4 regions of the Streptomyces sp. NPDC031049 genome follow, and region 3 is predicted to be linked to each of the others. Evidence: riboswitches for the same ligand, from Rfam matches in the RefSeq annotation. Region 3 holds a riboswitch; each other region holds the start of a gene.
The links. Region 3 has a riboswitch for cobalamin ahead of ACZ45Q_RS24545 ((2Fe-2S) ferredoxin domain-containing protein). Riboswitches for the same ligand answer to the same signal wherever they lie in the genome.
Positions count from the first base shown of each region.

Region 1: linked by a shared signal. The riboswitch ahead of ACZ45Q_RS13440 (energy-coupling factor ABC transporter permease) and the one ahead of ACZ45Q_RS24545 ((2Fe-2S) ferredoxin domain-containing protein) in region 3 are both predicted to bind cobalamin.
Region 2: linked by a shared signal. The riboswitch ahead of ACZ45Q_RS11630 (cobalamin biosynthesis protein) and the one ahead of ACZ45Q_RS24545 ((2Fe-2S) ferredoxin domain-containing protein) in region 3 are both predicted to bind cobalamin.
Region 4: linked by a shared signal. The riboswitch ahead of ACZ45Q_RS00795 (ribonucleoside-diphosphate reductase subunit alpha) and the one ahead of ACZ45Q_RS24545 ((2Fe-2S) ferredoxin domain-containing protein) in region 3 are both predicted to bind cobalamin.

Region 1 is NZ_JBVIGC010000006.1:355,189-357,375, reverse strand. Features, by position in the region: gene ACZ45Q_RS13445 (energy-coupling factor ABC transporter substrate-binding protein) at 1-339, opposite strand, end outside; gene ACZ45Q_RS13440 (energy-coupling factor ABC transporter permease) at 336-1,037, opposite strand; cobalamin riboswitch at 1,068-1,251, opposite strand; gene ACZ45Q_RS13435 (potassium channel family protein) at 1,320-1,781, opposite strand; gene ACZ45Q_RS13430 (voltage-gated chloride channel family protein) at 1,874-2,187, opposite strand, start outside.
Region 2 is NZ_JBVIGC010000005.1:388,127-390,313, forward strand. Features, by position in the region: gene ACZ45Q_RS11625 (cobyric acid synthase) at 1-247, opposite strand, end outside; gene ACZ45Q_RS11630 (cobalamin biosynthesis protein) at 244-1,203, opposite strand; cobalamin riboswitch at 1,308-1,446, opposite strand; gene ACZ45Q_RS11635 (hypothetical protein) at 1,578-1,799, opposite strand; gene ACZ45Q_RS11640 (inorganic phosphate transporter) at 1,820-2,187, opposite strand, start outside.
Region 3 is NZ_JBVIGC010000015.1:109,548-111,734, reverse strand. Features, by position in the region: gene ACZ45Q_RS24550 (CaiB/BaiF CoA transferase family protein) at 1-310, opposite strand, end outside; gene ACZ45Q_RS24545 ((2Fe-2S) ferredoxin domain-containing protein) at 449-826, opposite strand; cobalamin riboswitch at 888-1,009, opposite strand; gene ACZ45Q_RS24540 (TetR/AcrR family transcriptional regulator) at 1,206-1,943, shown strand; gene ACZ45Q_RS24535 (MAB_1171c family putative transporter) at 2,015-2,187, shown strand, end outside.
Region 4 is NZ_JBVIGC010000001.1:176,944-179,130, forward strand. Features, by position in the region: gene ACZ45Q_RS00790 (GNAT family N-acetyltransferase) at 160-666, shown strand; cobalamin riboswitch at 754-896, shown strand; gene ACZ45Q_RS00795 (ribonucleoside-diphosphate reductase subunit alpha) at 1,020-2,187, shown strand, end outside.

The DNA of each region.
Region 1 (2,187 bases), on a different contig from region 3:
GTCCCCCGCGGGATCGTCCCGCCGGGCCGACGCGCGGGCCCGCTCCTCGCCCTGCCGCCGCCCCCGGCGCAGCCCGAAGTAGTACGCCAGCACGCCGGCGCCGAGAGCGGCCTGCACGGCGAACAGCGCCGACTCGACCTCCCCGGAGGGCGGTTCGTACAGCGGCGAGAACCACGGCTCGTACTCCGGGTCCAGCTCGGTGATCGCCGTCTCCGCCTCGGCGTCGGCACCGGCGAACGGCTCCTCCTTGTGGTCGCCGAGCCCCAGCACCAGCGGCAGCACCGCGAGCGCGGCGACCGCGAGCAGCAGCAGGGCGTTGATCCTCGTGTCGCGCTTCACCGGGCCGCCGCCTCCTGCTCCGTCGTCGTCCTCGTCCCCGCCGGCAGCACGCCCAGCCGGGTCAGCTCGCCCTTGCTGGACCGCACCAGCAGCCGCATCACCAGGACCGTCAGGAGCCCCTCGCTGACCGCCAGCGGGATCTGCGTCACCGCGAAGATCGAGCCGAACTTGCCGAGCGCGCCCAGGAATCCGCTGCCCGGGTCCGGGAAGGCGAGCGCCAGCTGCACGGACGTCACGCAGTAGGTGGACAGGTCGGCGGTGAACGCGGCGCAGAACACGGCGGCCATCAGCGGCGCGGCGCAGCGGCGCAGCAGCCGGTAGACGCCGTACCCGGCCCACGGCCCGACGACCGCCATGGAGAAGACGTTGGCGCCGAGCGTGGTCAGCCCGCCGTGCGCCAGCAGCAGCGCCTGGAAGAGCAGCGTGATGGTGCCCAGCACGGCCATGACCGGCGGCCGGAACAGGACGGCGCCCAGCCCGGTGCCCGTCGGATGGGAGCAACTCCCGGTCACCGAGGGAAGTTTCAGGGCGGACAGCACGAACGTGAAGGCCCCGGAGGCGCCGAGGAGCAGCGTGCTCTCCGGGTGCTCCCTGACCTCGCGGGTGAGTGACCGTACTCCGTGGACGACGAACGGCGCGGACGCGACACCCCAGGCGATCGCGTGCGCCGGAGGCAGGAAGCCCTCGGCTATGTGCATGGCTCGGCAGACCCTCTCCAGCACCTCGTGGATGGTTGACGCGCCTCGGCCGGTCTCCTGGCTGACGGGTACCACCGCCCGAACTCCGCCTTCCCGGGTCGTGATGACCCAGTGGCTGCCCGCGAGGGCCGGAGCCGGACTTCCCGATCACAGTGGCGAGGGCCGCACCGGCTTTGCACCGGATTTCCCGTTCACCAAGGCGTGGTGACAGTAGTGCGCCCGCACCCGCGGTGACAAGGGCGTACGGGGCGCTCGGACCCGGGTCACACACTCCCTGTGCCGTCACTCGCGCCGGTCACGGTCCAGCCGTCGCACGGCCATGGCGCGCACCCGCTGGCTCAGGGCGGTCGCGGCGGCCGTGAGGAACACGAACGTGTACAGGATCTGCACGATCGTCACCACACGCGCCGCCTGTCCCCGCGGGGTGATGTCGCCGTAGCCGACGGTGGCGAGCGTGACGACGGTGAAGTAGAGCCCGTCCAGACGGGTGTGCAGCCCCGAGAACTCGCCGGGCTGCTTGGCCAGGCAGTAGTAGGCGGCGGCGAAGACGTGCACCGACAGCAGCATCAGCAGGGTGAGCGCCAGACCGGGACGGGTGTCGGGGCGGTCGGTGAGGACGTGGCGGACCTGGCGCAGCAGCAGTACGGCCACCAGCGTGAGGACGGCCCCGAACAGCACCCAGCTCACCTCGGCCCGCCGGGGGCCGAGATGATCGAGGGGGAGCAGGAAGTACGCGGCGACCACGACGGCCCCTACGACGCCCCGCACCACCCAGGGCCGCGCGGACCGCACGGCCCCGCGCGGACGGCGGCCGTGCCCCCTGTCCGGCCCCGCCGTCACGGCCCCGCCCCCGCCGCCCGCCCGGCACCGCCCGCGCCGTCCTCGCCGCCGGGTGCTTCCGGTGTCTCCTCGGGCCGCCCGCGGCGCACGAGTTGGGCGACGATGAAGGCCACGACCGACGCGGTCACGATCAGCGGCATCTGGTCGTCGGCGTCGCCGCCGATCAGCAGCACCGCAAGCACCGCGCTGGCCAGCGGCAGCCCCGTCACCGCGGCCGCCGCCGCGGCGATCCCGAGCGCGAGGGCCGGGGCCGTGCCGAACCCGGGCAGGCCGGAGCAGGCCATGGCCGTCGCGGTGCCCAGCAGCACCG
Region 2 (2,187 bases), on a different contig from region 3:
CGCCCGGCTTGAGCAGCACCGGGTTCATCAGCGCGGTCGGCTCCACCCGGCAGGCCTGGGCCTGCATGGCCTGCGCCCGGCCGATCTCGGCTCCCTCGCGGGTGACGAAGGAGTTCAGCGACATGTTCTGCGCCTTGAAGGGCGCCACCTTCACGCCCTGCCGCACCAGCCAGCGGCAGATCCCCGCCGTGACGACGCTCTTGCCCGCGTCCGAGGTGGTGCCGGCGACCAGCAGACCACCGTTCATGACGTCCGTCCCTTCCTCACGACCCGGCCCGCCAGCAGCCGCGCGCCCGCGCACACGCCGAGCGCCAGCCAGCCCACGCGCCGGGAGAGCCGTACCGCCCGGTCGATGTCGCCGGCCCGCACGGGCCGGCCCGCCGCCGCGTTGAGCACGGGCCGGTGCTCCACCCGGCCCCCGTAGGCGAGCGTTCCGCCCAGCCGGACACCCAGGGCGCCGGCGAACGCGGCCTCCACCGGGCCGGCGTTGGGGCTCGGGTGCCGCGCGGCGTCGGCCCGCCAGGCCCGGACGGCGCCGCGCGCGTCGCCGCCGGCCACGGTGGCCAGGGCGGCGGTGAGCCGGGCGCCCGGCCAGCCGGCCAGGTCGTCGAGGCGGGCGGAGGCCCAGCCGTAGCGCCGGTAGCGGGGGGACTTGTGGCCGACCATCGCGTCGAGGGTGTTCACGGCCCGGAAGCCGAGCAGGCCGGGCACCCCGCCGAGGGCGCCCCACACCAGGGCGCCGACCACCGCGTCGGAGGTGTTCTCGGCGACGGACTCCACGACCGCGCGGGCGATCCCGTCGGCGTCCAGTGCCTGCGGGTCGCGGCCGCACAGGTGCGGCAGCCGGGCGCGGGCCGCCTCGACGTCCCCGGACCGCAGCGCGCCGGCGACGGCGGCGGCCTCCCGGGCGAGCGAGGTCCCGCCGACCACGGCCCAGGTGGCGACGCCGGTCAGCGCGACGGAGGCGGTGGGGGAGGTGCGGACGGCCCGTGCGGCGACGGACCCGAGGGCGACGGCGCCACCGGCGCACACGGCGGTGTGCAGCGCACCCCGGCCCCGGTGGTCGCGCCACAGCACCCGTTCCACGGCGCCCGCGGCCCGCCCGAACACGGCGACCGGGTGCCCGCGGCGCGGATCGCCGAGGAGCAGGTCGCCGAGCAGGCCGGCGGCGGCGCCGTACGCGAAGACGCGTTCGGCCCGCATCGGCTCAGCCGAGCGTGGGGGAGGGCGAGGTGTCGGGGGTGGTCCTCGGTCGGCGGCAGCCGTGCATGGCGGTATGTCCTCACTCAGGGTGTCCGCGCCCTGGTTCGACGAAACCGGCGGTGAGAGTTCCTGGCTCCCGGGGGACGAGCCCTCGGTGACAGTGGCGGGACCGCGCCGGATTCGCACCGGCTTCCTCTCCTGCCGCCGTATTGGCTCGGGCAGTCCACCACGGCCCGCGAACACCCGTCAACTTGCTGTTGACCTGCGAGGGGGGAGTGTGCGGAGCCCCACACCCGGCGGGCGTGCGCGGGCACGCGAAAGGGGTGCGGGACGGTGCTCTCCGTTCCGCACCCCTCTCGGTGCCGTGCCGTGGGTCAGGCGACGATCAGATAGATGCCGTACGCCACCGCAGCCGCGCACGCGGCGAAGCAGGCGTAGGCGCCGGTCACCGCGAGGGCCGCGCCGCCGCCCCGGGCCTCGGCCCGCTCCTTGCGGGACAGGCCGGCGATGCCGAGGACGAACAGGCCCACCAGGGCCACGGTGGTCACGAGGCTGACCCCGAAGACGGAGCCGAGGGCTGCCCAGTCGATGCTCATGCTGCTCTACTCTCTGCGGGTCAGACGGTGGTGGCCGACGGGGTCTTGGCGTCGGCGGCGTCGGTCTGGGACGGGACGGTGGTCCCGAGCTCCTCGGCGGCGGCCGTGGGCGGCGGGGTGACGGCGGCCATCGCCTGGGTCACCACGCCGGGCTCGGCCGGCTCGACGTCGTTGACGTTGGTGTGGTCGACCACCTCGCGCCGGGAGATCTTCCAGATCGCGGCGCTGGAGGCGACGAGGAAGACCGCGACGAGCGCCGTGCCCCAGTCGCCGAGGCTGGTGACCCACTCCGCGAGGGCGGCGACCAGGGCCGCGGCCGGCAGGGTCAGACCCCAGGCGACGAACATCCGGGTGGCCGTGGACCAGCGGACCACACCGCCCTTGCGGC
Region 3 (2,187 bases):
CGTCCGAGCGGGCGATCAGCTCCCGGGCCCGTTCCCGACCCTCACGGGTGCTCAGGTCCAGGGCGACCGAGCGCTTGTTGCGGTTGACGCCGAGGAAGTAGGTGGAGGTGCCGTCGGCGTCGGCGGGCGGGCGCCAGGCGCGGGTCTCGTCGCCGGTGCCGGGCCGCTCCACCTTCACGACCTCGGCACCGAGGTCGGCGAGGAGCATGGTGGCGTACGGCCCGGCCAGCACCCGGGAGAAGTCCGCGATCCGGATCCCGTCCAGCGCCCCGGCGCTCTCCTCTCCGGCACCGCGGCTCGTCGTCGGCATCGTCCCGGGCTCCTCGTCTCGCGTTCGGTGTCCTGTACGACATGCACCGGCGGCCCCGTCGCTACACGTGACCTGCGCCACCGGGGGCGGCCGGCCGCGGCGGGCGGGGGCGGGCTCCGCGCCGGTGGAGGGTCCCGGTCACGGCCGGTTCCGCCTGCCCGGCGGGGTGATGGTGTACAGGCCGAGGATCTCCGGCATGGGGGCGACGCCGGGGCCGCCCGCGCGTGCCCAGGCGGCGATGTCGTCGGTCGCGTCGGGGTCGTTGACCAGTCCCAGCCAGACCGGGCGGGCGCCGGCGGCGCGGCCGGCGGCGGAGGGCTGTACGACGACCACGTTGGCGTGGTCGCAGGCGTCGAGGCACTCGGAGACGCGCACGGGCACCTCGGCCCGCAGGCGCGCTGTCTGCGCCGCGTGGTCGACGCCGGTGACCTTGGCGCTGCCGCAGCAGCAGTCCCGGCAGACGACGACCCGGCACGGCCGGGGTCCGTAGGCGTTCCCGGACCGGTTCGCGGGCATGCCGCACCTTCCTCTCCCCGGGGAGATCCGCCCCGGTGTGGGTGGAGGAGGCGACCGCGTGAGTCTCCTGGCTCTCGGGTCACCGCTCGTCCCGGCCTTCCCGCCCGCGAGGGGGCAGTGGCCCGCAGGGATCCGCTCGCCGATCACAGTGGCGGGACCGCGCCGGATTCCCACCGGCTTCCTCGGACCGCCGTCGCCCTGTCGCCGTCATCATGCCATCCCCGCCCGGGAGTCGGCGCACGGCGAGGGTCCGGGGACCTTCATTGGACTTTGCCCCGTTTCCGCTGTTCGCCGGGGGTGGCCGGATCGGGATGCACGGCGCGGACGGCCCCGGTACCGGAGATCGGCACGGCCGGTGCCGCCGGGTACGGTGTGGGCCATGGAGGTTTCCGCAACAGACCGGGCCGATGACAACGACGAGGCGCGGCCCGCGGCCGTCAAGGACGCCGCGCGCCGCGTGCTGGTGAAGGCAGGTGCCGCGGGGCTGTCCACGGCTGCCGTGGCGGACGCCGGCGGGCTCTCCGTCACCGAGGTGGAAGCCGTCTTCCCGCACCGGGACGACCTGCTGACCGCGCTGGTGGTGGACGCCTACGACGCGTCCGGCGCCGCGATGGAGCAGGCCGACGAGGCGGCGAGGAAGGCGGGCGGCCCGGCGGGTGCCCGGCTGCTGGCGGCCGCCCGCGCGCTGCGGGAGTGGTCCTTCGCCAACCCCGCCGAGTTCACGCTGATCTACGGTTCGCCGGTGCCGGGCTACCACGCCCCGCAGGAGACGGTCCCGCCCGCCTCGCGCACCCCCGCGGTGCTCGCCGGCATCGTGCGCTCCGCCCTCGAGGCCGGTGAACTCACCCCGCCCCGGAGGGCGGTGTCCGGTCCGCCGCTGCTGCTGCCGGCGGCCGTGGAGCTGTTCGGCGGCGTGCCCGAGGCTCCGTTCTCGGACATCATCGAGCGCGGCATCGTGCTGTGGAGCAATCTGATCGGGCTGCTGGTGTTCCAGGTCTTCAGCCGCACGCACGACAGCGTCCGGGACGAGGCGCGGTTCTTCGACTTCGCCGTCGCCGTGGCCGCCGAGGGCATCGGCCTCGAGGTGCCGCTGGGCGACCACGACGCCACCGGCTGACCGCTCCTCCCCTCCCGTCCCCAGCTCTTCCCTCACCCCGCAGGCGCGGCGCCCCCCACAGGAATCAGGCCGTGAACTCCATCAGAACCATCTGCTTCGTCATCGCGGCGATATCGTCGTACGCCGCTCTCGTCTACCGGCTGTGCCAGGCGCGGCGCAGCTGGCGGGACAGCGCCTACCGCACGCTGGTGGTCACGCTGCTGTTCCAGTGCCTGACCTTCACGATGGGCGCCGTCGCCATGGG
Region 4 (2,187 bases), on a different contig from region 3:
AGGTGTTCTTCGGCCGCGGGTGCGTCGTGGCCGGTTCGGCTGCGGGTTTCGTCGTGGCCGGTCGCGCAGTTCCCCGCGCCCCTTTCGGGGCGCTGTCCACGGGCCGTCGGTGGGAAAACCGGCGGCCCGTTGTCGTACCCCTCGGGCAGACTCGGGCCCATGGACATCGTCATCCGGCGGGCCGACCCCGCCGAGTACTCCGCCGTCGGTGAGATCACCGCGCAGGCCTATCTCCAGGACGGGCTGCTGGACTTCGGGGAGAGCGACGCCTACCTCGGTGAGCTGAGGGACGTGGCGAAGCGGGCGGCGGCGGCCGAGGTGCTGGTCGCCGTGGACGGCGAGCGGCTGCTGGGCGGGGTCACCTTCGTGCCGTCCGGCGGGCCCATGGCGGACATCGCCGGGCCCGGCGAGGCCGAGATACGGATGCTCGCCGTGGACCGGGCCGCCCGTGGCCGGGGTGCCGGCGAGGCCCTCGTGCGGGCCTGCCTGGACCGGGCGCGGACCGTCGAGGGCTGCGTGCGCATCGTGCTGTCGAGCCAGCGCACCATGCACGCCGCGCACCGGATCTACGAACGCCTGGGCTTCGTCCGCACCCCCGAGCGGGACTGGAATCCGCTGCCGGAGCTGGACGACATCATGCTGATCACCTACGGGCTGACGCTCTGACACCACCGGCCCACCGCGGGGCGCCTGGGCCGCTCCCCGCCCAGGACACAACATCTGGGGGTGTCACCGGAACACGGCACAAGATGTATGCTCGTGCTCGCTGTCGCCGCAGGGGAATCCGGTGCGAATCCGGAACTGTCCCGCAACGGTGTACTCGCGTGTGTCCGCACGCCCGTCGTGTGCCCATACGCCTGTTCAGTCCGAGGACCTGCCGACAGTGCACCCGGCCGTCCGGTCCGGGTGCCCTGACGTCCGGGCCTCGCGGAATGGGCCGGTGGACGCGACGCCGCGCGCGCTCGTGAGCTGCCCCCTGCCCTCCGCAAGGCCCCGTGCCGAGCGAGGGAGTGCCCCACGTGACCATCGCGCCAGCCGACCCGGCCTCAGCCGACCCGGTGACGGATGCGCCGACGCCGGTGACCGAGGAGTCCGACGGGCCCGGTGCCGCACTGCTGCGGACCCTGACCGAGCTGACCGCCGACCTCCCCGACGCCGACCCCGGCCGGGTCGCCGCCGCCGCACTGCGCGGCCGGTCCGCCCGCGCCGACGACCGCGAGCTGCGCGAGCTGGCCACGGAGGCCGCCGCCGGCCTGATCTCCGAGGACCCGGCCTACTCCCGGCTGGCCGCCCGGCTGCTGACCATCGGCATCCGCGCCGAGGCCGCGTCCCAGGGCGTGGTCGCCTTCACCGACTCCGTCGCCGTCGGCCACCGCGAGGGCCTGATCGCCGACCGCACCGCCGCGTTCGTCCGGCTGCACGCCGAGCGCCTGGACGCCCTCGTCGACCCGGCCGCCGACGACCGGTTCGGCTACTTCGGGCTGCGCACGCTGCACAGCCGCTACCTGCTCCGGCACCCGGTGACCCGCAAGGTCGTCGAGACGCCGCAGCACTTCCTGCTGCGGGTCGCCGCCGGTCTCGCCGAGGACGACACGCTCCGTTCGGTGGACGAGGTCGCGGACCTCTACGGCCTGATGAGCCGCCTCGACTACCTGCCCTCCTCCCCCACCCTGTTCAACTCCGGCACCCGCCACCCCCAGATGTCGTCCTGCTACCTCCTGGACTCCCCCAGGGACGAGCTGGACTCGATCTACGAGCGCTACCACCAGGTCGCCCGGCTCTCCAAGCACGCCGGCGGCATCGGCCTGTCCTACTCCCGCATCCGCGGCCGGGGTTCGCTGATCCGCGGTACCAACGGGCACTCCAACGGCATCGTCCCGTTCCTGAAGACCCTCGACGCCTCGGTCGCCGCCGTGAACCAGGGCGGCCGGCGCAAGGGTGCCGCGGCGGTCTACCTGGAGACCTGGCACTGCGACATCGAGGAGTTCCTGGAGCTGCGCGACAACACCGGCGAGGACGCCCGGCGCACCCACAACCTCAACCTGGCGCACTGGGTGCCGGACGAGTTCATGCGCCGGGTCGCCGACGACGCGCAGTGGTCGCTGTTCTCGCCGTCGGACGTGCCCGGGCTGGTGGACCTGTGGGGCGAGGAGTTCGACACCGCCTACCGGGAGGCCGAGCGCCGGG